Regions from separate parts of the Pantoea trifolii genome, predicted to be linked through region 1. Evidence: predicted binding sites of a transcription regulator. Region 1 holds the regulator's gene; the other holds the start of a gene.
The links. The regulator ArgR, encoded in region 1, controls arginine synthesis, uptake and breakdown. The targets are predictions, from matches to a motif close to ANTGAATAAAAATACANT.
Positions count from the first base shown of each region.

Region 2: the regulator ArgR is predicted to act here: its motif matches at 9,552-9,569, upstream of argC (N-acetyl-gamma-glutamyl-phosphate reductase).

Region 1 is NZ_JANIET010000001.1:3,749,827-3,761,125, reverse strand. It holds gene tldD (metalloprotease TldD) at 1-543, shown strand, start outside; gene aaeR (HTH-type transcriptional activator AaeR) at 871-1,788, opposite strand; gene aaeX (p-hydroxybenzoic acid efflux pump operon protein AaeX) at 2,048-2,251, shown strand; gene aaeA (p-hydroxybenzoic acid efflux pump subunit AaeA) at 2,262-3,191, shown strand; gene aaeB (p-hydroxybenzoic acid efflux pump subunit AaeB) at 3,203-5,155, shown strand; gene NQH49_RS17390 (NAD-dependent succinate-semialdehyde dehydrogenase) at 5,267-6,721, shown strand; gene NQH49_RS17385 (barstar family protein) at 6,747-7,016, shown strand; gene yhcN (peroxide/acid stress response protein YhcN) at 7,067-7,333, opposite strand; gene NQH49_RS17375 (YdgH/BhsA/McbA-like domain containing protein) at 7,436-7,702, opposite strand; gene yhcN (peroxide/acid stress response protein YhcN) at 7,792-8,055, opposite strand; gene argR (transcriptional regulator ArgR) at 8,545-9,015, opposite strand; gene mdh (malate dehydrogenase) at 9,440-10,375, shown strand; gene mscM (miniconductance mechanosensitive channel MscM) at 10,428-11,299, opposite strand, start outside.
Region 2 is NZ_JANIET010000001.1:4,036,112-4,047,410, reverse strand. It holds gene metJ (met regulon transcriptional regulator MetJ) at 20-337, opposite strand; gene metB (cystathionine gamma-synthase) at 612-1,772, shown strand; gene NQH49_RS18815 (bifunctional aspartate kinase/homoserine dehydrogenase II) at 1,775-4,207, shown strand; gene metF (methylenetetrahydrofolate reductase) at 4,426-5,322, shown strand; gene ppc (phosphoenolpyruvate carboxylase) at 5,448-8,099, opposite strand; gene argE (acetylornithine deacetylase) at 8,357-9,505, opposite strand; gene argC (N-acetyl-gamma-glutamyl-phosphate reductase) at 9,673-10,677, shown strand; gene argB (acetylglutamate kinase) at 10,693-11,299, shown strand, end outside.

The sequences.
Region 1 (11,299 bases):
ATTGAAGGTCTGCGCGGTTCGCTGGCGGTCGATGATGAAGGCGTGCCGGGCCAGTACAATATGCTGATTGAAAATGGCGTGCTGAAAGGCTACATGCAGGACAAGTTGAATGCGCGTCTGATGGGCGTCAATCCAACCGGCAACGGTCGCCGTGAATCTTACGCGCACCTGCCAATGCCGCGTATGACCAACACTTACATGCTGGCGGGTAAATCGACGCCGCAAGATATCATTGAAAGCGTGGAGTACGGCATTTACGCGCCGAACTTTGGTGGCGGCCAGGTTGATATCACGTCCGGCAAGTTTGTGTTCTCCACCTCAGAAGCTTACCTAATCGAGAAAGGCAAAGTGACTACGCCAGTCAAAGGTGCCACGCTGATTGGCTCTGGCATTGAAGCGATGCAGCAGATCTCGATGGTTGGCAACGATCTGGCGCTGGATAAAGGCGTCGGCGTATGCGGTAAAGAGGGACAAAGCGTGCCGGTTGGCGTGGGCCAGCCAACGCTGAAGCTGGATAAAATCACCGTAGGCGGCACCGCCTAAACTTGTAGGGTCGCCATTCATGGCGACCTTGGTGCGTCGCTGCCAGAACCACGCTGGGTTGTGGCGGTCCTCGCGCCGCTTACGCGGTGCCTTCACGCCGTTCGGCAGCCTTACGGACCGGCTCAGACGGGGCTTCCTGCCCCGGCTTCGCCTTAAGTTCGCGTCCTGCGAGCTTATCCTGGCCGCCTCACTCTGTTCAGCGCTGCGGATTGCCACAACCCAGCGCGGCTCAGTCAGCTTTTCAACATTTGTGCAGTGTTAGATCAATTCAAAGTTTTCACTATCCAGCAGCAGACGTTGCAGCTCCCGCTCTAAACACAAAACAAATCAACCCTTCCGATGCTGCTGATACTGCTGCGCCACCTGCTTAAAATACTCGGTCAGATAATCAATACAGACCTGCACTTTCAGCGGCAGCTTATCTTTCTCGGTATAGAGCGCATACACCGGGCGCGGCTCCGAGTGATATTGCGGGAACAGAATATCGATTTCCCCCGTACTGATCTCATCAATCACCCACATCAACGGCACATAAGCGATACCGCAACCTGCTTTTAGCCAGCGAATCAGCGTCTGCGAATCGTTGGTGACGAAACGGCCCTGCGGCGTCAGGCGCGTCACCAATCCTTCCGGCGCAACCAGTTCAAACGTGTTATCCGGGCGCACGCTGTATTCCAGCCAGGAAAAATTATCGATCTCGCCGGGTTTCTCTGGCGTGCCGTGCTGCGCCAGATAGCTCTTCGCCGCGCACACCACCATCGGCATCGCGCCCAGCCGACGCGAGAACAAGTTCGAATCCTGTAACGCACCCACGCGCACCACCAAATCCAACCCGTTGGCGATCAGATCAGGTGCAGGAATGCCCGTCACCAGATTGACGCTCAAACCCGGATATTCGCGTAACATTTCGCTGGTCATCGCCGATAACACATTTTGCGCCATCGTTGATGAGCAGCCGATGCGTAGAATACCGATCGGCGTGTTGTTAAAGGCGTACAGCTGCTCGTGCACCTGCGATGCCTCGGCTAACATGCGGCGACAGCCCTGAAAATAGATCTTTCCGGCTTCGGTCAGACCAATGCTGCGCGTGCTGCGATTAAGCAGTTTGACCTGTAACTCATCTTCCAGTTTGGCAACAATCTGGCTGATAGACGAAACGCTAAGCTGTAGCTGGCGCGCTGCGGCGGTAAATGAACCCAATTCAACCACTTTGGCGAAAATGGACATGCTTTTAAGTCGATCCATTGTTTACTCTGGCTAAAAAGTGATTTAGCTCACAATATGTAGAAAACGTATAGTCAAGCGCGTTACTATACGCGTCGCTGGGTCTCTTCACTGCACCTGTACATGGCTGTGTTAACCCGATGATACGCTATGATTAGCTCAACGCGGCCTGAATGTTGCCATCAGTTTATCCGTCATCCCCTGATCGTAAACCCAACGTGCCGCTCGGCATGTGGGCAGGTATCGGTGCAATCCGGCAAGGTCGAACTAAGGATCCGAAATGAGTGTGCTTCCGGTATTTGTCGTATTCGGGCTGAGTTTTCCGCCCATCTTCGTTGAACTATTGGTTTCACTGGCGCTGTTCTGGCTGGTGAAACGCGTGCTGACGCCCAGCGGGATCTACGATCTGGTTTGGCATCCCGCACTGTTTAACACCGCGCTGTATTGCTGTGTGTTTTACCTTGTATCCCGTTTATTCGTCTGAGGTTCTTTAAGTGAAAGCGCTAATAAGAAAAATCGCGCGATACGCGATTACACTCCTGCTGGTTGTCATCGCCATCGTGATCATCTTCCGCGCGTGGGTGTTCTACACCGAATCACCGTGGACGCGTGATGCCAAATTCTCTGCCGATGTGGTGGCGATCTCGCCTGACGTCACCGGCATCATCACTGACGTGCCGGTGCACGATAACCAACTGGTGAAAAAAGGCGATACGCTGTTTGTGGTTGACCGTCCGCGCTACCAAAAAGCGCTGGATGAAGCCCAGGCGGACGTCGAATATTACCAGGCTTTGGTGAGTGAAAAACGCCGTGAAGCCACGCGTCGCAATCAGTTGGGTACCAGCGCTATGTCGCGTGAAGCGATTGAGCAATCCAACAACGATCTGCAAACCAGCGAGCATCAGCTGGCGAAGTCTGTGGCCACGCGCGATCTGGCGGTGATCGACCTCGACCGCACCACCATCAAAGCGCCATCTGACGGCTGGGTCACCAACCTTAATGTCTATCAGGGCGAATTTATCACGCGCGGTTCAGTCGCCGTGGCGCTGGTGCAGCAGCACTCCTTCTATGTGCTGGCCTATATGGAAGAGACCAAGCTGGATGGCGTGCGTCCTGGCTTCCGCGCGCAAATCACGCCGTTGGGAAGCAACGCAGTGCTGCGCGGCACCGTCGACAGCATCGCGGCAGGCGTAACCAACAGCAGCAGCAGCAGCGACAGCAAAGGCATGGCGACCATCGACTCGAATCTTGAGTGGGTACGTCTGGCGCAGCGTGTGCCGGTGCGTATTCGTCTCGATGAGCAACCGGGCAACCGCTTCCCGGCCGGTACCACCGCTACCGTGGTGATCACTGGCGCGCAGGATCGCGAAACCAAAGTCTCGCCGCTGGCGCAGTTGTTCAATCGCCTGCGTGAGTTTGGTTAAGCGAGGGCGATATGATTGAGTTTTTGCGTTTCCCGGTGAAGCTCACCTTCGCGCTGGTTGCAGCGTTGATGATTGGCTTTCACTTCAATCTGGAAACGCCGCGTTGGGCGGTGATGACCGCCGGCATCGTGGCCGGTGGTACCGCCTTTGCTGCGGGGGGCGATCCCTATTCTGGCGCACTGCGCTATCGCGGCATTCTGCGCATCATCGGTACCTTCATTGGCTGTATCGCCGCGCTCACTATCATGATTGCCACGGTGCGTGCGCCGGTGGTGATGCTGCTGCTGTGCTGTATGTGGGCTGGCATGTGCGTGTGGCTCTCTTCGCTGATCAAAGTCGAAAACTCCTATGCGCTCGGCCTTGCCGGTTACACCGCGCTGATCATCGTGGTCACGGCGGATGCCAGCGGTGGCTTAACGCTGGCTCCACAGTTTGCGGTTGAGCGCTGCAGTGAAATCGTCATCGGTATTCTGTGTGCGATTCTCGCCGACATGCTGTTCTCGCCGCGTTCAATCAAAAAAGTGATTGAGCAGGAAGTGGATGCGCTGCTAGTGGCGCACTACAAACTGCTACAGCTGTGCGTAGCGCATGAAGATAAAGACGAAGTGGATAAAGCCTGGAGCGCGTTAGTGCGTCGCACCACGGCGCTCAACGGCATGCGCGGCCAACTGATGATGGAATCGTCACGCTGGAAAAACTCCAGCCGCCGCCTGCAAATGCTTAACACCTTATCGCTGACGCTGATTACCCAAGCCGCCGAAACCTTCCTGATTCAAAACTCGCGCCCGGAATACATTCCACCGCACTATCGTTTGCTGATCGAAAAAGAGGTCAACGACGTCAACGATGTGCATAAACGCATGAAGGTGATGCGTCGCTTGATTGGCGTAAGCAGCAAAACTGTGCCGGTGACGCTGGCGAGTTGGGTCGGCGCAGCCACCGAATATCTGCTGCTGATCAACGGCATCAAAAGCAACAGCCGCATCACCACGCTGGAAGAGAGCATTCTGCAGCGCGAAGTGGTGGTTCAGGCGCGATCCGCTGAAACCCATCACGCAATGATCAATGGTGTGCGTACCTTTGTCGCCACCGCGCTGGGTTCGCTGTTCTGGTTATATACCGGCTGGACATCGGGCAGCGGCTGCATGGTGATGCTGGCGGTGATTACCGCGCTGGCGATGCGTATGCCGAATCCGTTGATGATGGCGAAAGACTTCCTTTACGGCATGACGGTTGCGGTGCCGCTCGGCGCGCTTTACTTCATCTTTATTCTACCCGCGACCCAGCAAAGTGCGTTGCTGTTGTGTATCGCCATTGGCGCGCTGGGCTTTATCGGCGGCATCTTCGTGCAGCGCCGCCAGTTAGGTACGCTGGGCGCGCTGATTGGTACCATCAACGTGCTGGTACTGGATAACCCGATGAAGTTCGAGTTCAACGTGTTCCTTGATAACGTGTTGGGCCAGGTGATTGGCTGCTTTGTGGCGATGATGGTGATTCTGCTGATTCGTGATAAATCACGCGATCGTACCGGACGTAAGCTGCTAAACCGCTTTATGTATGCAGCAGTAGCCGCGCTCACCACCAATCAGGCGCGTCGTCGTGAGAACCACTTGCCGGCGCTGTATCAGCAACTGTTCTTGCTGCTTAACCTGTTCCCCGGCGATATCGATAAGTATCGTATCGCGTTGACGCTGATTATCGGCCATCAACGCCTGCGTAATGCCGAAGTGCCGGTGAATGCCGATCTCTCGGCTTATCACCGCCAGCTGCGCTCCACCGCCGATCGTATTATTTCGGCGACCAGCGATGACAAGCGTCGCTATTACTTCGAGCGGCTGCTGCAGGAGCTGGAGGTGTATCAGGAGAAGCTGCAGCATTATTCGGCACCTGATAACGTCACCGAACCGGTGAAACGTTTGGCGCTGATGCTGGATAAGTATCAGAACACCTTAATACAAATCTGAAACTGGCCGCTGCAGCCTGCAGCGGCCTTTTAGATCCCACGCTGACACAAAAACCTCTGATATTGGCATCTATACTTTCCTGACAGGACGCAAACTGACAGGAGAAAACCGATGTCCACTTCCCTGCAACAACACGACTTATTCAAGACCGGCTATTTCGCTGATGGTCAGTGGCATAACGCCAGCGCGACCTTTGAGGTGACCAATCCCGCTACCGGCGAAGTCATCGCCAACGTAGCGAAAGCCGGCCAGCACGAAACCGTACAGGCGATTGCCGCCGCGCAGCGTGCATTTCCCGCCTGGCGCGACAAAACCGCCAAGGCGCGTGCCGACATCCTCAATCGCTGGTATCAGCTGATCATCGAGAACAAAAGCTGGCTCGGCCAGTTGATGACGGCCGAGCAGGGTAAACCGCTCAAAGAAGCCGAAGGTGAAGTGGAATACGCCGCCAGCTTTATTCAGTGGTTTGCCGAGCAGGCGAAACGCGCCAACGGTGAAATCATCCCGCCAGCTAAACCGGGCTCGCGCATTCTGGCGACGCGTGAACCAATTGGTGTGGTCGCGGCGATCACCCCGTGGAATTTCCCGATGGCGATGCTGACGCGCAAACTCGGTCCTGCGTTGGCCGCGGGCTGTACCGGCATTATTAAACCCGCGAATAACACGCCGCTGAGTGCCTTCGCGCTGCTGGCGCTGGCGCAGAAAGCCGGCGTCCCTGATGGCGTGCTCAATGCGGTGGCGGGCGACACGCATGCCATCAGCGACGCGATCATGGCCAGCAAAGCGGTGCGTAAAATCTCCTTCACCGGTTCCACTGCGGTGGGCAAAACGCTGATGCGTAATGCCGCCGAAACCATGAAAAAAGTCTCGATGGAGTTAGGCGGCAACGCGCCTTACATCGTGTTTGATGATGCCGATATTGACGCGGCGGTGCTGGGCGCGATTGCCAACAAATTCCGCAACGCCGGACAGGTGTGCGTTAGCGTTAACCGCTTCTATGTGCATAACGCGGTGTACGATCGCTTCGTCAATCAACTGGCCGATGCGGTGGGTAAACTCAAAGTCGGTAATGGCGTGGAAGAAGGCGTGATTGTTGGCCCGCTGATTGAGCAGTCTGCGCTGGAGAAAGTGGAAGAGCACGTCAAAGATGCGTTAAGCAAAGGCGGCAAATTGCTGGTCGGCGGCGAACGTCACCCTCTTGGCGGCAACTTCTGGCAACCGACGGTCATCGCTGAAGCGCATGAAGAGATGACGCTGGCGCAGGAAGAGACGTTTGGTCCGGTTGCGGCCTGTTTCCGCTTTGACGATGAAGCCGAGGTGATTCAGCGCGCAAATAATACCGAATATGGCCTGGCGGCTTACTTCTACACGCAGAATTTGCAGCGGGTGTTCCGCGTCTCAGCGGCGCTGGAAGCGGGCATGATCGGTATTAATGAATGCGCGGTATCAACCGAGCTGGCACCGTTTGGCGGCGTGAAAGAATCCGGGCTGGGACGCGAAGGCTCGGTATTGGGTATGGAAGAGTATCTGGAGGTCAAAGCGTTGCACCTCGGCGGACTCAGCTAGCCGCGACAACTAAGAGGGCGTCATGATGAGAACCGAGCGTTTCGATTTCGACGAGATTGTCGATCAAGCCCATTTTTATCGACAGTTTAGCGATCGTTTTGCGCTAGCCGATCTCGCCATCAACGATCTTGACGATCTTTGGGATGCGATTGTGGGTGAGCAACTGCCGTTGCCGCTGGAGATTGAGTTTGTAAATCTGGGGAAAGGGCAGAAACGCCGGTATGGCGCATTGATCCTGCTATTTGATGAAGCAGAAGAGGAGCTGGAAGGCCAGCTCCGCTTCAATATAAAGTAAAAAGGGCCCCGGCGAGCGGGGCCAAAGGGTTCGTCTTAATTGACGAGGAATTACTTATACAGCTCAGCTGTCACGTGATAGCTATCGCCGGTTTTCGCTTCAATCACTTTGTAAGCGCTGGCACCTTGCTCATCCGCTTTCTGAGAAAGCTCGGCACGATAATCCATTGGCGAACCGCCGGTTCCGCTGATTGAAATAGTGCTGCCGGTAGGTTGCAGATTCTGCGCCTGTTGTTCAGTCACCAACTGTGCTGCAGAAGCACCAAAGGCGAACAGGGACAGCAGGGTTGCAGTTGCGATGGTTGTTTTGATTTTCATAATTTTCTCCTCATTTAATCAACAACCTGCGGCAGAAAAGGGGGAGGCGGGTCGTCGATCTATTGCCTGGCGCCTTCAAGGCGCCGGACGTTCAATTAGTGATTATTTGTAGAGTTCAGCAGTGACGTGGAAGGTATCACCACGATTGCTTTCAATGATGCGGTAGTGGCTGGCACCCTGCGCATCAGCTTTCTGTGACAGTTCCTGACGAACGTTAGTCTGGTCACCGTCAACACCACTCACGCTGATGGTTTGGTTCAGGGATTGCAGCTGTTCAGCTTGTTGGTTTGAAACCAGGCTTGCGGCGCTGGCACCAAAAGAAAGAACTGAAGCCAGGCCCAGTACTGCGATAGCTAATTTGGTTTTCATGATTCACTCTCCTGAAATTGGGTCGGCAACCTGAGAGGCAAGCGCGTCTCAAACGGGTCGCCGTTCACATTGCGTCTTAAGTCAGTAACTTATTTATACAGCTCAGCGGTTGCGTGGTAGCTGTCACCGGTATTCGCTTCGATCACGCGGTAAGCTTTCGCACCTTGCTGATCGGCTTTATCGTTTAACTGCTGACGGATATCCATTGGAGAACCGCCCACGCCGCTGACGCTAATGGTGCCTGCGGGTTGCAGATTCGCTGCCTGTTCGGCGTTAATAGAATCTGCTGCAAAAGCACCAAATGACAGGGCAGAGAGAACACTCAAAGTCGCGATAGTAGTTTTAACGTTCATGATATTTTTCCTTGTCGTATATTTTTATCTTTTTCTTTCGTGTGATTTGCATCACGAAAACAAGTATAGATCTAATCACCCAGGAAATTAATACCGAGCTAATAATGTTTGGTTGTAATTCTTTATCCTTATGGCACTTTTTTAGAACCTGAAGTTATAAAAAACGCCTGGATCTTAACCATTGATGGTTATTTAGACGTAAAAACAATGATCTACATCAAATTATCTTTTAGTGCGAAAGATCATGGTTGATCTCGCTGGCTGATACGCAGAGGGAAGGGAATGACACTGAGCACGATGTGTAAAGCAGTGTAAAATAGCGCATAAGGTTAAGCAGGCGCAAAGGTCGTACCAATCTGTTAGCCTGAAAAGAACCGCTAAGCATATGGATAACTTATTATTTACCAAGGGATTTGTAACAGGTTGGTTACGGATGAAGCGGGAAGGGCAAGATAACCGGCAGAGGATCTGCCGGTATGCAGCAGGGTTTTATAGCTCTTGTTCGAATAAAACCAGAATCGCGTCGTACAGCTGTTTGACTGAGAAGGTGCGCGCAGGGGTAATAAAGATGGTGTCATCACCGGCGATGGTGCCGAGAATCCCTTCCGCTTTACCCAACGAATCCAGCAGGCGCGCAATCAGCTGCGCAGCGCCCGGGCTGGTGTGAATCACCACTAACGCATCGTTGTAATCGATATCCAGCACCAGATTCTTCAGCGGGCTGGTGGTGGTGGGTACGCCGAGTTCAGCAGGCAGGCAGTAAACCATCTCCATCTTGGCGTTGCGCGTACGCACCGCGCCGAACTTGGTCAGCATGCGAGAAACTTTGGACTGATTGATATTCTCGAAGCCGTCTTCCTGCAGCGCCTGCACGATTTCGCCCTGGGAGCTGAATTTCTCTTCCTTTAATAAGGCTTTAAACGCCTTAATCAAGTCGTCTTGTTTCGATGGGTTTCGCATAAGCTACCAATTAAAAGAGGGTTGCAGAGGGCAACAGGCCCACGGCAGATAAATTATTATGCATTTAGATGAATTTTTATGCAATAAGTCTGATGAGAGAATCGCGGTAATGACCTGCGGGGCGGGCATAATAACAGAATATGATGTCGCACCAAAATCGCGGGTGGGCGCGCAAAGCGAAGGTTGCAAAGTTGTTATATTATTGAGGTGGTAACAACAATATCGATGATCATTGCCGTCCATTGTCTTCTGGCTGCGAATGAATCATTCAGGCGACTTCTGAAGTGGAGATGTCTCGGGAGCCGATTGCGGCGTAGTGTTAAGTGCGCGACAGGTTTAGTCGCTATCGCCTGAGAAGTTGATTAAACTCGTAACCTGATGGATTTTCGGCATATCTCTGCCCCACCTTAATAAGGAGTTCAGGATGAAAGTTGCCGTTCTCGGTGCCGCCGGTGGTATTGGCCAGGCGCTCGCACTGCTGCTCAAAACGCAATTACCCGCAGGCTCAGCTCTCTCACTTTACGATATCGCCCCGGTAACGCCGGGTGTGGCGGTCGATCTCAGTCACATCCCAACGGCAGTCACCGTGGAAGGGTTTAGCGGTGAAGATGCTACGCCTGCGCTGCATGGTGCTGATGTGGTGCTGATTTCCGCGGGTGTGGCACGTAAGCCGGGCATGGATCGCGCCGACCTGTTTAACGTTAACGCCGGTATCGTGCGTAACCTGATTGAACAGGTTGCCAGCACGGCGCCGAAAGCGCTGATTGGCGTGATCACCAATCCAGTCAACACCACGGTGGCGATTGCGGCCGAAGTGCTGAAGAAAGCTGGCGTGTATGACAAGAATCGCCTGTTTGGTGTTTCCACCCTCGATATCATCCGCGCTAATACCTTTGTCGCGGCGCTGAAAGGCAAGCAGCCTAATGAGATTGAAGTGCCGGTGGTGGGCGGGCATTCAGGCGTAACCATTCTGCCGCTGCTGTCGCAGGTAAAAGGCGTGAGCTTCAGCGAGCAGGAAGTGGCGGATCTCACCAAACGTATTCAGAACGCGGGCACCGAAGTGGTGGAAGCCAAAGCCGGTGGCGGATCGGCAACGCTGTCGATGGGACAAGCGGCGGCCCGTTTTGGTCTGTCATTGATTCGCGCCCTGCAAGGTGAAGCCAACGTCGTGGAGTGTGCATATGTGGAAGGCGATGGCGAATATGCCCGCTTCTTCTCGCAGCCGCTGCTGCTGGGCAAAAACGGTATTGTTGAGCGCCGTCCGCTGGGTACGCTGAGTGCCTTTGAACAGCAGGCGCTGAACGGCATGTTGGAAACGCTGAAGAAAGATATCGCGCAGGGCGAAGAGTTTGTGAAGTGATCGGCTCTGAGCAGCAATAAAAAACGCCCGGCAATTGCCGGGCGTTTTGTTTTTATAAGCCGCCAGATTTGAAGGTCTTATTGGCGGGCGCGCCATTGCTGGCGGGATTTTGTTTTCCTAGCGTCTCCATGCGTACCTGGAACGGCGGGAATGGCATCTCAATGCCGTGCTCCTCAAAGCCGCGCAGAATCAGCTGATGCAGTTCATGGCGCAGCGGCATGCGATGTCCCATCTCCGCCGCATGCACGCGCAGTTCAAACAGCTGAATACCTTGCTGCAAATCGACAAGGAACACATCCGGCGCCGGCATATCCAGCACGTAGGTGCAGCGATCGGCCGCCTGTTTAAGAATGTTGGTCACTTCATCACTGTTGACTCTGGCTGGCGCCGGAATCGTCAGCACCACACGCGTCACCGAATCCGATAGCGACCAGTTTACGAACTGCTCCGTAATGAAGGCTTTGTTCGGCACGATGATCTCTTTGCGATCCCAATCAGTGATGGTGGTGGCGCGCGTGTTGATACGGGTGATGCTACCGGTCAAATCGCGAATGGTTACGGTATCGCCGATACGGATCGGTTTCTCAAACAGGATAATCAGGCCAGAGATAAAGTTGGCGAAAATCTCCTGCATCCCGAAGCCCAAACCCAGACCTAACGCAGCAACCAGCCACTGCAGCTTCGACCACTCAATGCCCATCATCGAGAAGCCAATCAAGCCGCCAATCAGCATCAACGCATACTTGGTCAAGGTGGTAATGGCGTAGCCGGTGCCCGGTGCCAGGCTGAGATGCTGTAACAGCGCCAGCTCCAGCAGCGCGGGCATATTGCGCACCAGCTGCGTGGTGATAATCAGCACCAGAATCGCAATCAGCACCGCACCCAGCGTAATCGCCTGCACGCTATCAACGCCCTGAATGGTGG
Region 2 (11,299 bases), 290 kb from region 1:
GGTTTTTTTATTTCTGGCTTCAGTATTCCCAGCTATCGGGATCGATGCCCATTTCACGCATAATCTGTTTCGCTTCTTCCGGAATCTCATCGCTGCGTTCTTTCCGCAAATCGACATCGTTCGGCAGAGGCTGCCCGGTGAAAGCATGCAAAAAGGCTTCACACAGCAGTTCGCTGTTGGTGGCGTGACGCAGGTTATTCACCTGACGGCGGGTGCGCTCATCCGTTAAAATCTTCAGCACTTTCAGCGGGATAGAAACTGTGATTTTCTTAACCTGCTCGCTCTTCTTGCCATGTTCAGCGTAAGGGCTGATATATTCGCCGTTCCATTCAGCCATGGGTTACCTTAATCAATAAAAGTTGAATATGGGCAAATCCGTTGATTATGCCCGATTTTTCGATGCCTGACCCCTTAAACCGCAGGTTTTATGCTTGAGCACCGCTTCTGAAAAGGAAAGCGCGCTGAACACCAGGCGATGACGGACAATTTTAGCGGTTATTGATGATTTGCTCAATCTATACGCAAAGACATTTAGATGTCCAGATGTATTGACGTCTATGTGCGGAATGTTATTCTGTTGCTCTTCTTTTTCTTCAGGAACAGTAAGCACCATGACGCGTAAACAGGCAACCATCGCAGTACGTAGCGGTTTGAATGATGACGAGCAATATGGCTGCGTTGTCCCACCGATTCATCTCTCCAGCACCTATAATTTCCTCGACTTCAATGAGCCGCGTGCGCATGACTATTCACGTCGTGGTAACCCAACGCGCGATGTGGTTCAGCGCGCGCTGGCAGAGCTGGAAGGTGGCGCAGGCGCGGTATTAACCAATACCGGCATGTCGGCGATTCATTTGGTGACAACTGTGTTCCTGAAGCCGGGCGATCTGCTGGTGGCGCCACACGACTGTTACGGCGGCAGCTATCGTCTGTTCGATAGCCTGAGCAAGCGCGGTGCGTATCGCGTTAAGTTCGTCGATCAAGGCGATAAAGCGGCACTGGACGCGGCATTAGCCGAAAAACCGAAACTGGTGCTGGTTGAAAGCCCAAGCAATCCACTGCTGCGTGTGGTCGATATCGCCAGCATTTGCGCCGCCGCGCGTGAAGCGGGCGCCATTAGCGTGGTGGACAACACCTTCCTCAGCCCGGCGTTGCAAAACCCGCTGGCGCTGGGCGCCGATCTGGTTGTTCACTCCTGCACCAAATACCTGAATGGTCACTCGGATGTGGTGGCGGGCGCGGTGATTTCGAAAGATCCGGCGATGGCCACCGATCTGGCGTGGTGGGCGAATAATATTGGTGTAACCGGCGCAGCGTTTGATAGCTACCTGCTGCTGCGCGGTCTGCGCACGCTGTCACCGCGTATCGCCGCAGCACAACGCAATGCATTGGCGATTGTTGATTACCTGAAGCAACAACCGCTGGTGAAAAAACTGTATCATCCGTCTCTGCCGGAAAATGCCGGTCATGAGTTCGCGGTACGTCAGCAGCGTGGCTTTGGTGCGATGTTGAGTTTTGAAATCGATGCCGATGAGGCTCGCCTGCGCCGCTTCCTGAAAGCGCTGCAGCTATTCACGCTGGCCGAATCGCTCGGCGGCGTAGAGAGTTTGATTTCGCATACCGCCACCATGACGCATGCCGGCATGTCTGCAGAAGCGCGCGCGGCAGCGGGAATTTCGGAAACACTGCTGCGTATTTCTGTTGGGATTGAAGATCACGAAGATTTAATCGCCGATCTGGATAATGCATTCCGGATCGCAGCCGAGGAGTAATCATGACGAGTTCAGTGGGCGCGGGAACGCCGATCAAGCAGTTGCATAAATTTGGTGGCAGTAGCCTGGCCGACGCACGTTGCTATCAGCGCGTGGCCAGCATCATGGCGGATTACAGCCAGCCAGGCGACTTAATGGTGGTCTCAGCCGCAGGCAGCACCACTAACCAGTTGATCAGCTGGCTGAAATTGAGCCAGAGCGATCGCTTATCTGCCCATCAGGTGCAACAGGCTTTACGGCGCTTTCACAGCGAGTTAATTGCTGCGCTGCTGCCTGCTGAATATGCCGAAACCCTGACGTCTTCCTTTATACGCGATCTGGAAAGACTGGCGGCGCTGCTCGATGGCACCATCACCGATGCGGTGTATGCGGAAGTGGTGGGGCACGGTGAAATCTGGTCGGCGCGCTTGATGGCCGCGGTGCTGAGCCAGCGCGAGATCGAAGCCGCCTGGCTGGATGCGCGTGACTTCCTGCGTGCTGAACGTGCCGCGCAACCGCAGGTGGATGAAGGCAAATCCTGGCCGCTGCTGCAGGAGTTGTTAACACAGCATCCGCATAAGCGTTTGGTAGTGACCGGATTTATCAGCCGCAGTGAAGCGGGTGAAACCGTGCTGCTAGGTCGTAACGGCTCGGACTACTCGGCAACGCAGATTGGTGCGCTGGCGGGCGTGGGTCGCGTAACCATCTGGAGCGATGTGGCGGGCGTTTACAGCGCCGATCCGCGTAAAGTTTCTGATGCGTGTCTGCTGCCGCTGCTGCGTCTCGATGAAGCCAGCGAGCTGGCGCGTCTGGCTGCGCCGGTGCTGCACACCCGCACCTTGCAGCCGGTTTCCAACAGCGACATCGATTTGCAGCTGCGTTGCAGCTATCAACCGGAGCAAGGCTCGACGCGTATTGAACGCGTGCTGGCATCTGGCACCGGCGCGCGAATCGTTACCAGCCACGATGATGTGTGTCTGGTGGAGATTCAAATCCCCGACAATCACGATTTCAAAACGCAGCAGAAAGAGATCGATCTGCTGCTGAAGCGCGCGCAGCTGCGTCCGCTGGCGATCGGCGTGCATCCCGATCGTCGCCTGCTGCAGCTGTGTTACACCTCGGAAGTGGTGAATAGCGCCTTCAACCTATTGCAGGATGCCGCACTGCCGGGCCATCTGCAGCTGCGCGACGGCTTAGCGCTGGTGGCGCTGGTGGGCGCAGGCGTGACGCGTAATCCGCTGCACAGCCACCGCTTCTGGCAGCAGATCAAAGATCAGCCGGTGGAGTTTGTCTGGCAATCCGAAGATCACATCAGCATCGTGGCGGTACTGCGCGTCGGCCCGACGCAGCACCTGATTCAGGGACTGCATCAGTCGCTGTTCCGCGCAGAAAAACGCATCGGTTTGATGTTGTTCGGCAAAGGCAACATCGGTTCACGCTGGCTGGAGCTGTTTGCCCGCGAGCAGGAAACATTGTCGGCGCGTACGGGATTTGAGTTTGTGCTGGCGGGCGTCGCAGACAGCAGCCGCAGTTTGCTAAGTTACGACGGTCTGGAAGCCAGCCGCGCATTGGCGTTTTTTGATGATGAAGCGGTAGAGCGTGATGAAGAGTCGCTTTTCCTGTGGATGCGTGCGCACCCGTTCGATGATTTAGTGGTGCTGGACGTCACCGCCAGCGAGCAGCTGGCGCAGCAGTATCACGATTTCGCCAGCCACGGCTTCCACGTCATCAGTGCCAACAAGGTTGCCGGTGCGTCGAGCGGCAAGAGCTGGCGTCAGGTGCGTGATGCTTTCGCCAAAACCGGTCGTCACTGGCTGTATAACGCCACCGTCGGTGCCGGTTTGCCGGTCAACCACACGGTGCGCGATTTGCGCGAAAGCGGCGATAGCATTCTGGCGATCAGCGGTATCTTCTCCGGCACGCTCTCCTGGCTGTTCCTGCAATTTGATGGCACGGTGCCGTTTGGTGAGCTGGTCGATCAGGCGTGGCAGCAAGGCCTGACCGAACCGGACCCGCGCGTTGATTTGTCCGGGCAGGACGTGATGCGCAAACTGGTGATTCTGGCGCGTGAAGCGGGCTACGACATCGAGCCGGATCAGGTGCGAGTCGAATCGCTGGTGCCGGCGATTTGCGACGGTGAGTCGATTGATCACTTCTTCGAAAACGCTGACGAACTGAATGACCAGATGCTGCAGCGTCTGGAAGCAGCGCAGGAGATGGGCTTAGTGCTGCGTTACGTAGCGCGTTTCGATGCCAATGGCAAAGCGCGCGTCGGCGTGGAAGCGGTACGTCCCGAGCATCCGCTGGCCGCGTTGCTGCCGTGCGATAACGTGTTTGCCATTGAAAGCCGCTGGTACCGCGATAATCCGCTGGTGATTCGCGGACCGGGCGCAGGCCGTGATGTTACGGCGGGCGCGCTGCAATCGGATATCAACCGCCTCGCACAGCTGCTGTAATCTGCCTCACTCTGCAGACGGCATCAGCCGTCTGCACTCTTCACCTTCTCCCGCGTATCATGAAACGCTTTCACCTTGATTGAAGATTTGTCACGCCCGTACATTAATTTTCTGTTGACGCTGGCGCGCGAATCGTTCATTTTGTGCATCTGGACGTCTAAACGTATGGATGTTCGAAGGCCGCAAAATAATCGATATGTGATGACGAGGTAATTAGGATGAGTTTCTTTCACGCCAATCAACGCGAAGCGTTGAACCAGAGCCTGGCTGAGCTGAACGGGCAAATTAATGTCTCTTTCGAATTTTTCCCGCCACGCACCAGTGAAATGGAAGAAACCCTGTGGAGCTCAATCGATCGACTGAGCAGCCTTAAGCCGAAATTCGTCTCCGTTACCTACGGTGCCAACTCGGGCGAGCGCGACCGTACGCACAGCATCATTAAAGGCATTAAAGATCGCACCGGTCTGGAAGCGGCACCGCATCTGACCTGTATCGATGCCACGCGTGATGAGCTGCGCGCTATCGCACGTGATTACTGGAATAGCGGCATTCGCCATATCGTGGCACTGCGCGGTGATTTACCGCCGGGCAGCGGCAAGCCGGAAATGTACGGTTCGGATTTAGTTGAACTGCTGAAAGATGTCGGCGATTTCGATATCTCGGTGGCGGCCTACCCGGAAGTGCATCCCGAAGCGAAAAGCGCACAGGCCGATTTGATCAACCTGAAACGTAAAATTGATGCCGGTGCTAACCGCGCCATCACCCAGTTCTTCTTCGACGTGGAAAGCTACCTGCGCTTCCGCGATCGCTGCGTCGCAACCGGTATCGACGTGGAAATCGTGCCAGGTATTTTGCCGGTCTCTAACTTTAAACAGCTACAACGCTTCGCCACCATGACCAATGTGCGTGTGCCGGGCTGGATGAGTGCGATGTTTGAAGGTCTGGATAACGATCCGGAAACGCGCAAAATGGTGGGTGCCAGCGTCGCTATGGACATGGTGAAAATCCTGTCGCGGGAAGGGGTGAAGGATTTCCATTTCTATACGCTGAATCGCGCCGAATTGAGTTACGCCATTTGCCACACGCTGGGCGTGCGCCCGGCGATTGGGGGTTAATGCCCTCACCCTAACCCTCTCCCGCAAGCGGGCGAGGGAATGTTTAGGTGGGGAAATGTGTAACACCTGTGCTTGATCGGTCCCCTCTCCCGCAAGCGGGAGAGGGTTAGGGTGAGGGGAAAAAATTACCCCGTATTACGCATACCTGCCGCAACACCCGCGATCGTCACCATCAGCGCTTGTTCTACACGCGCATCAGGCTCATCACCGCGCTCTTCCTGCGCACGCGAACGATGCAGCAGTTCAGCCTGCAACACGTTCAGCGGATCGGTATAGACGTTACGCAGCGCGATAGATTCAGCAATCCACGGTTGGTCAGCCATCAGATGCGCATCGTTGGCGATGGTCAGCACCGCTTTGATATCCGCATCCAGCTGATCGCGCAGCTGCTTGCCGAGCGGCCACAGTGATTTATCCACCAGACGCTGATCGTAATATTCCGCCAGCCACAGATCGGCTTTCGAGAACACCATCTCCAGCATGCCAAGACGTGTGGCGAAGAACGGCCATTCGCGGCACATGTTTTCCAGCTCATCCTGATGACCTTCATCCATCGCTTTCTGCAACGCGGCACCCGCGCCCAGCCAGGCGGGCAACATCAGGCGGTTCTGCGTCCAGGCGAAGATCCAGGGAATCGCACGCAGCGATTCCACACCGCCGGTTGGGCGACGTTTAGCCGGACGTGAACCCAGCGGCAATTTACCCAGCTCCTGCTCTGGCGTGGCCGAGCGGAAATAGGGCACGAAGTCCGGGTTTTCACGCACATAACCGCGATACATCGCACAGGAGTGCGCCGACAAACCGTTCATGATCTCCTGCCATTCGCGCTTTGGTTCCGGCGGTGGCAGCAGGTTGGCTTCCAGAATCGCACCGGTATACAGCGACAGGCTGGCAATGGTGACTTCTGGCAAACCGTATTTGAAGCGAATCATCTCGCCCTGTTCGGTCACGCGCAGGCCACCTTTCAGGCTGCCCGGCGGCTGTGACAACAACGCAGCATGAGCTGGCGCGCCGCCACGACCGATTGAGCCGCCGCGTCCGTGGAACAGCGTCAGCGTGATGCCCGCGCTTTCACAGGTTTTGATCAGCGCATCCTGCGCCTGATATTGCGCCCAGCTGGCGGCCATCACGCCGGCATCTTTCGCCGAGTCGGAATAGCCAATCATCACCATCTGTTTGCCGTTGATAAAGCCGCGATACCAGTCGATGTTCAGCAACTGCGTCATCACATCGTTGGCGTTGTTCAGGTCATCAAGGGTTTCGAACAGTGGCGCAACCGGCATGGCGTAAGGAATGCCGGCTTCTTTCAGCAGCAGATGCACGGCCAGCACGTCCGACGGGGTTTTCGCCATGGAGATCACGTAGGAAGCAATCGAACCCTGCGGCGCTTCGGCCACCACTTTGCAGGTATCCAACACTTCACGTGTCTCATCGCCCGGTTCCCACTGATGCGGCAACAGCGGACGCTTAGAATTCAGTTCGCGGATCAGGAAGGCTTGTTTATCCGCTTCTGACCAGCTTTCGTAATCACCAAGGCCGAGATAACGCGTTACTTCGGCAATCGCCTGGGTATGGCGGGTGCTCTCCTGACGGATATCGATACGCACCAGCGGCACGCCGAAACACTTCACGCGGCGCAGCGTGTCCAGCAGCTGGCCGTTGGCGATGATGCCCATGCCGCACTGTTGCAGAGATTGGTAGATAGCGAACAGCGGTTCCCACAGCTGATCGTTGGAGACCAGCAGATCGGCCGGACGCGGCAGGCGCTCGCCTTTCAGACGACGGCCAAGATAGGCTTGCGTGGTCATGAGCTGGCTGCGAATGCGCTTCAGCACCATACGGTACGGCTCGAGCGCTTCCGGATCGCCGCACAGCTCGCGTACTTCGTCGCTACATTCGGACATCGACAGCTCAGAAACCAGCACGCCGATATCGCGCAGGAACAGGTCCGCGGCTTTCCAGCGGCTCAGCTGCATCGCGTGGCGGGTAATCGGTGCGGTGACGTTCGGGTTGCCGTCACGGTCGCCGCCCATCCACGAGGTAAATTTAATCGGCACGAAATCGACCGGCAGCTTAATGCCAAAGGTCTCTTCAACTTGCTCGTTCAGCTCACGTAGGAAGGCGGGCACGCCTTGCCACAGGCTGTTCTCCACCACGGCAAAGCCCCATTTGGCTTCATCGATTGGCGTTGGACGGTATTTGCGGATTTCGTCGGTGTGCCACGCTTGTGCCACCAACTGGCGCAGACGGCGCATCACCTGCGTGCGCTCGTAATCGGAAATGTCGCTGTGATCGAGTTGCTGCAAGCAGCTGTTCACTTCGCCCAGCATATGGATCAGCGTGCGGCGGGTAATTTCGGTGGGGTGCGCAGTCAGCACCAGCTCCAGTGAAAGCTCTTCAATTGACTGACGGATTGCCGCTTCGCTGATATCGCCTTGCTGTTTCAGGCGCTCGAAAGTCTTTTTCAGCAGTTCAGGATGGTTCGCGCCATCACCGCTCCGCGAAATGGTTTGGTACTGTTCAGCGACGTTGGTGAGATTAAGGAACTGGCTAAAGGCACGCGCCACCGGCAGCAGCTCGTCATTCGACAGATTTTGCAGCGTGGTCAGCAGTTCCTGACGATGGGTGTCATTTCCCGCACGGGATGACTTAGAGAGTTTACGGATGGTCTCCACCTGGTCGAGGATGTTCTCTCCTAGTGCATCCTTAATCGTATCCCCGAGCAGTTTGCCGAGCATACTGACATTACTTCGCATTGCGGAATATTGTTCGTTCATTGGACCCTGACACCCTCATCATCTTTTTAAATATCCCCACGGGAATGATTTACCCACGGGCATAACATCGTCTTTTATCTAGCCACGTATCTTCCTGCACGTCAATTGCCTTAAATCTACGTAAATGTGCTGCTAAATGGCGGAAATTCAAAGAATTTGCTTGCAGCGAAGCGAGATAAGTTATTCTTATTATCAAATCCCGAACAATGACGGGGCAATTTGCTGATTTAACAGTGAAATGCCCCATCTGTTGTTCATCAATGACAAAAATGCTGCACGACTTGAGTGATAAGCGCATGAGTCGGCTTGATAAATGCGGTATCAATAAACTCATCAGGTTGGTGGGCTTGATTGATAGATCCCGGGCCTAAAACCAGCGTTGGGCACAATTGCTGGATAAAAGGCGCTTCAGTGCAATAGTTTACCACTTCGGTTGGCACGCCCAGCAGCTTCTCCACCACTTGCACCAGCTCATGATCGGCCGGGCATTCGTAGCCTGGAATCGGCGGATGCAGTTCGCCCACGGTTAATCGTCCTGGCCAGCGTGCACTCACCGGTGCCAGCGCGTCATTCAGTAAACCATCCAAATCGCTCAGGGTTAAGCCCGGCAGCGGACGAATATCCATATGCAATTCACAGCAGGCGCAAATGCGGTTGGCGGCATCGCCACCATGAATATGGCCGAAGTTCATGGTTGGATAAGGAATGGCAAACCCATCGTGGTTGTAGCGCTCTTTCAGTGTGTTACGCAGCTGCATCAGTTGGGTGATGGATTCATGCATCAGCTCAATGGCGTTGACGCCGCGTGACGGATCGCTGGAGTGGCCCGATTGTCCCTGAATACGAATCACATTCGACAGATGACCTTTGTGCGCGCGTACTGGCTTGAGCGAGGTTGGCTCGCCGATGATGCCGCAATCTGGTCGCAGTTGCGTTGATTCAGAGAAATACTTCGCGCCCGCCATGGTGGTCTCTTCATCGGCGGTGGCGAGGATGTAGAGCGGCTTGCTGAGTTTGGTCACGTCAACGTCACGCAGCGCATCCAGAATAAAGGCAAAGAAGCCTTTCATATCGGCGGTGCCCAGGCCGTACAGCTTGTTGTCGTGTTCCGTCAGCGTGAAGGGATCGCGCGTCCAGCGGCCATCATCATAGGGCACGGTGTCAGTATGACCGGCCAGTAACAGGCCGCCTGCGCCCAATCCGCTGCGCGCCAGCATGTTGAATTTATGCCGCGTGCCAGGTACCGGCTGCACTTCTACACTGAAGCCAATATCGCGGAACCAGCCGGCCAGCAAATTGATTAAAGTTTCATTACTCTGATCCAGTGCGCTATCGGTTGCGCTGATTGATGGCGTGGCAATCAACTGGCGGTAGAGTTCGATAAAAGGTGGTAATTTTGTCTTCACTGTTGACGGTCCTTGGGTTAGGATGTATCAATATTCATGCATTAATAGTGAATAAAAATACAATAACGTCGCTTGCATGTGAAGCATCAAATCTTCTGCAAACGGCATTCTGGGCAACGGGGCAAGGCCGCGACCCGATACGTGACTGTAATAAGGTATACAGCCTGATGTTGAATACGCTGATCGTTGGTGCCAGTGGTTACGCTGGCGTAGAGCTTGCCACCTACCTGAATCGCCATCCGCATATGAACATAACCGCTTTGGCGGTTTCAGCGCAAAGCCCGGATGCTGGAAAGTTATTGTCGGATTTGCATCCGCAGCTCAAAGGCATTGTCGATTTGCCGCTGCAGCCGCTGAGCGATGCCGCTGAATGGGCCGACAAAGTGGATGTGGTGTTCCTCGCCACCGCCCATGAAGTCAGCCACGATCTGGCACCTGAATTCCTCAAAGCCGGTTGCGTGGTGTTCGATCTCTCCGGCGCATTCCGCGTAAACGACGACGCTTTCTATACCCAATATTACGGTTTCAGCCATCAGCATCAGGATTGGCTGGATAAGGCGGTTTACGGCCTGGCCGAATGGCAGCACGACAAAATTAAAGATGCGGAGCTGGTTGCAGTGCCGGGTTGCTACCCAACCGCCGCCCAGCTTTCGCTGAAGCCGCTGATCGCAGCGGGCCTGCTTAGCGACGCACAGTGGCCAGTGATCAATGCCACCAGTGGCGTGAGCGGTGCAGGGCGCAAAGCCAACGTTGGCACCAGCTTCTGTGAAGTGAGCTTGCAGCCGTACGGCCTGTTTAATCACCGTCATCATCCGGAAATCGTGGCACATCTCGGTACGCCGGTGATCTTTACGCCACATCTGGGCAGCTTCCCGCGCGGTATTTTGTCGACCACGACCTGCCGCCTGAAAGCGGGCGTGACGCAACAGGATGTGGCGGATGCTTTCCATAATGCATACCACGACAAACCGCTGGTGCGCGTGTATGACAAAGGCGTACCGGCGCTGAAAGCGGTGGTCGGTTTGCCGTTCTGCGACATCGGCTTTGCCATGCAAGGCGAGCATCTGATTGTGGTGGCTACTGAAGATAACCTGCTGAAAGGCGCCTCATCGCAGGCGGTTCAGTGTTTGAACATTCGTTTCGGCTTCCCCGAAACGCTGTCTTTGATTTAACGAACGGATAACGCAATGAATCCATTGATCATTAAACTGGGTGGCGTGCTGCTGGATAGCGAAGAAGCGCTGGCCCGCCTGTTTGATGCCCTGCTGGCGTACCGCAATGAACATCAGCGTCCGCTGATCATTGTGCACGGCGGTGGTTGCGTGGTGGACGAGCTGATGAAGAAGCTCGCGCTGCCGGTGAAAAAGAAGAACGGTTTGCGCGTGACGCCAGCCGATCAGATTGACATTATTACCGGTGCATTAGCCGGTACCGCCAACAAAACGCTGCTGGCGTGGGCGAAGAAATATGGCATCGGCGCAGTCGGTTTGTGCCTCGGCGATGCCGGTTTGGTTAATGTGGCGCAGTTCGATGAAGAGCTGGGACACGTTGGCAACGCGACGCCTGGCAATCCGGCGCTGGTGAACACGCTGCTGGCGGCGGGCTACATGCCGGTGATCAGCTCGATTGGCATCACCGACGGCGGCGAGTTGATGAACGTCAACGCTGACCAGGCGGCGACTGCGCTGGCGGCGACCCTTGGTGCCGATTTAGTGCTGTTGTCTGACGTTAGCGGCATTCTCGACGGCAAAGGTCAGCGCATCGAAGAGATGACCGCCGCGAAAGCGGAACAGC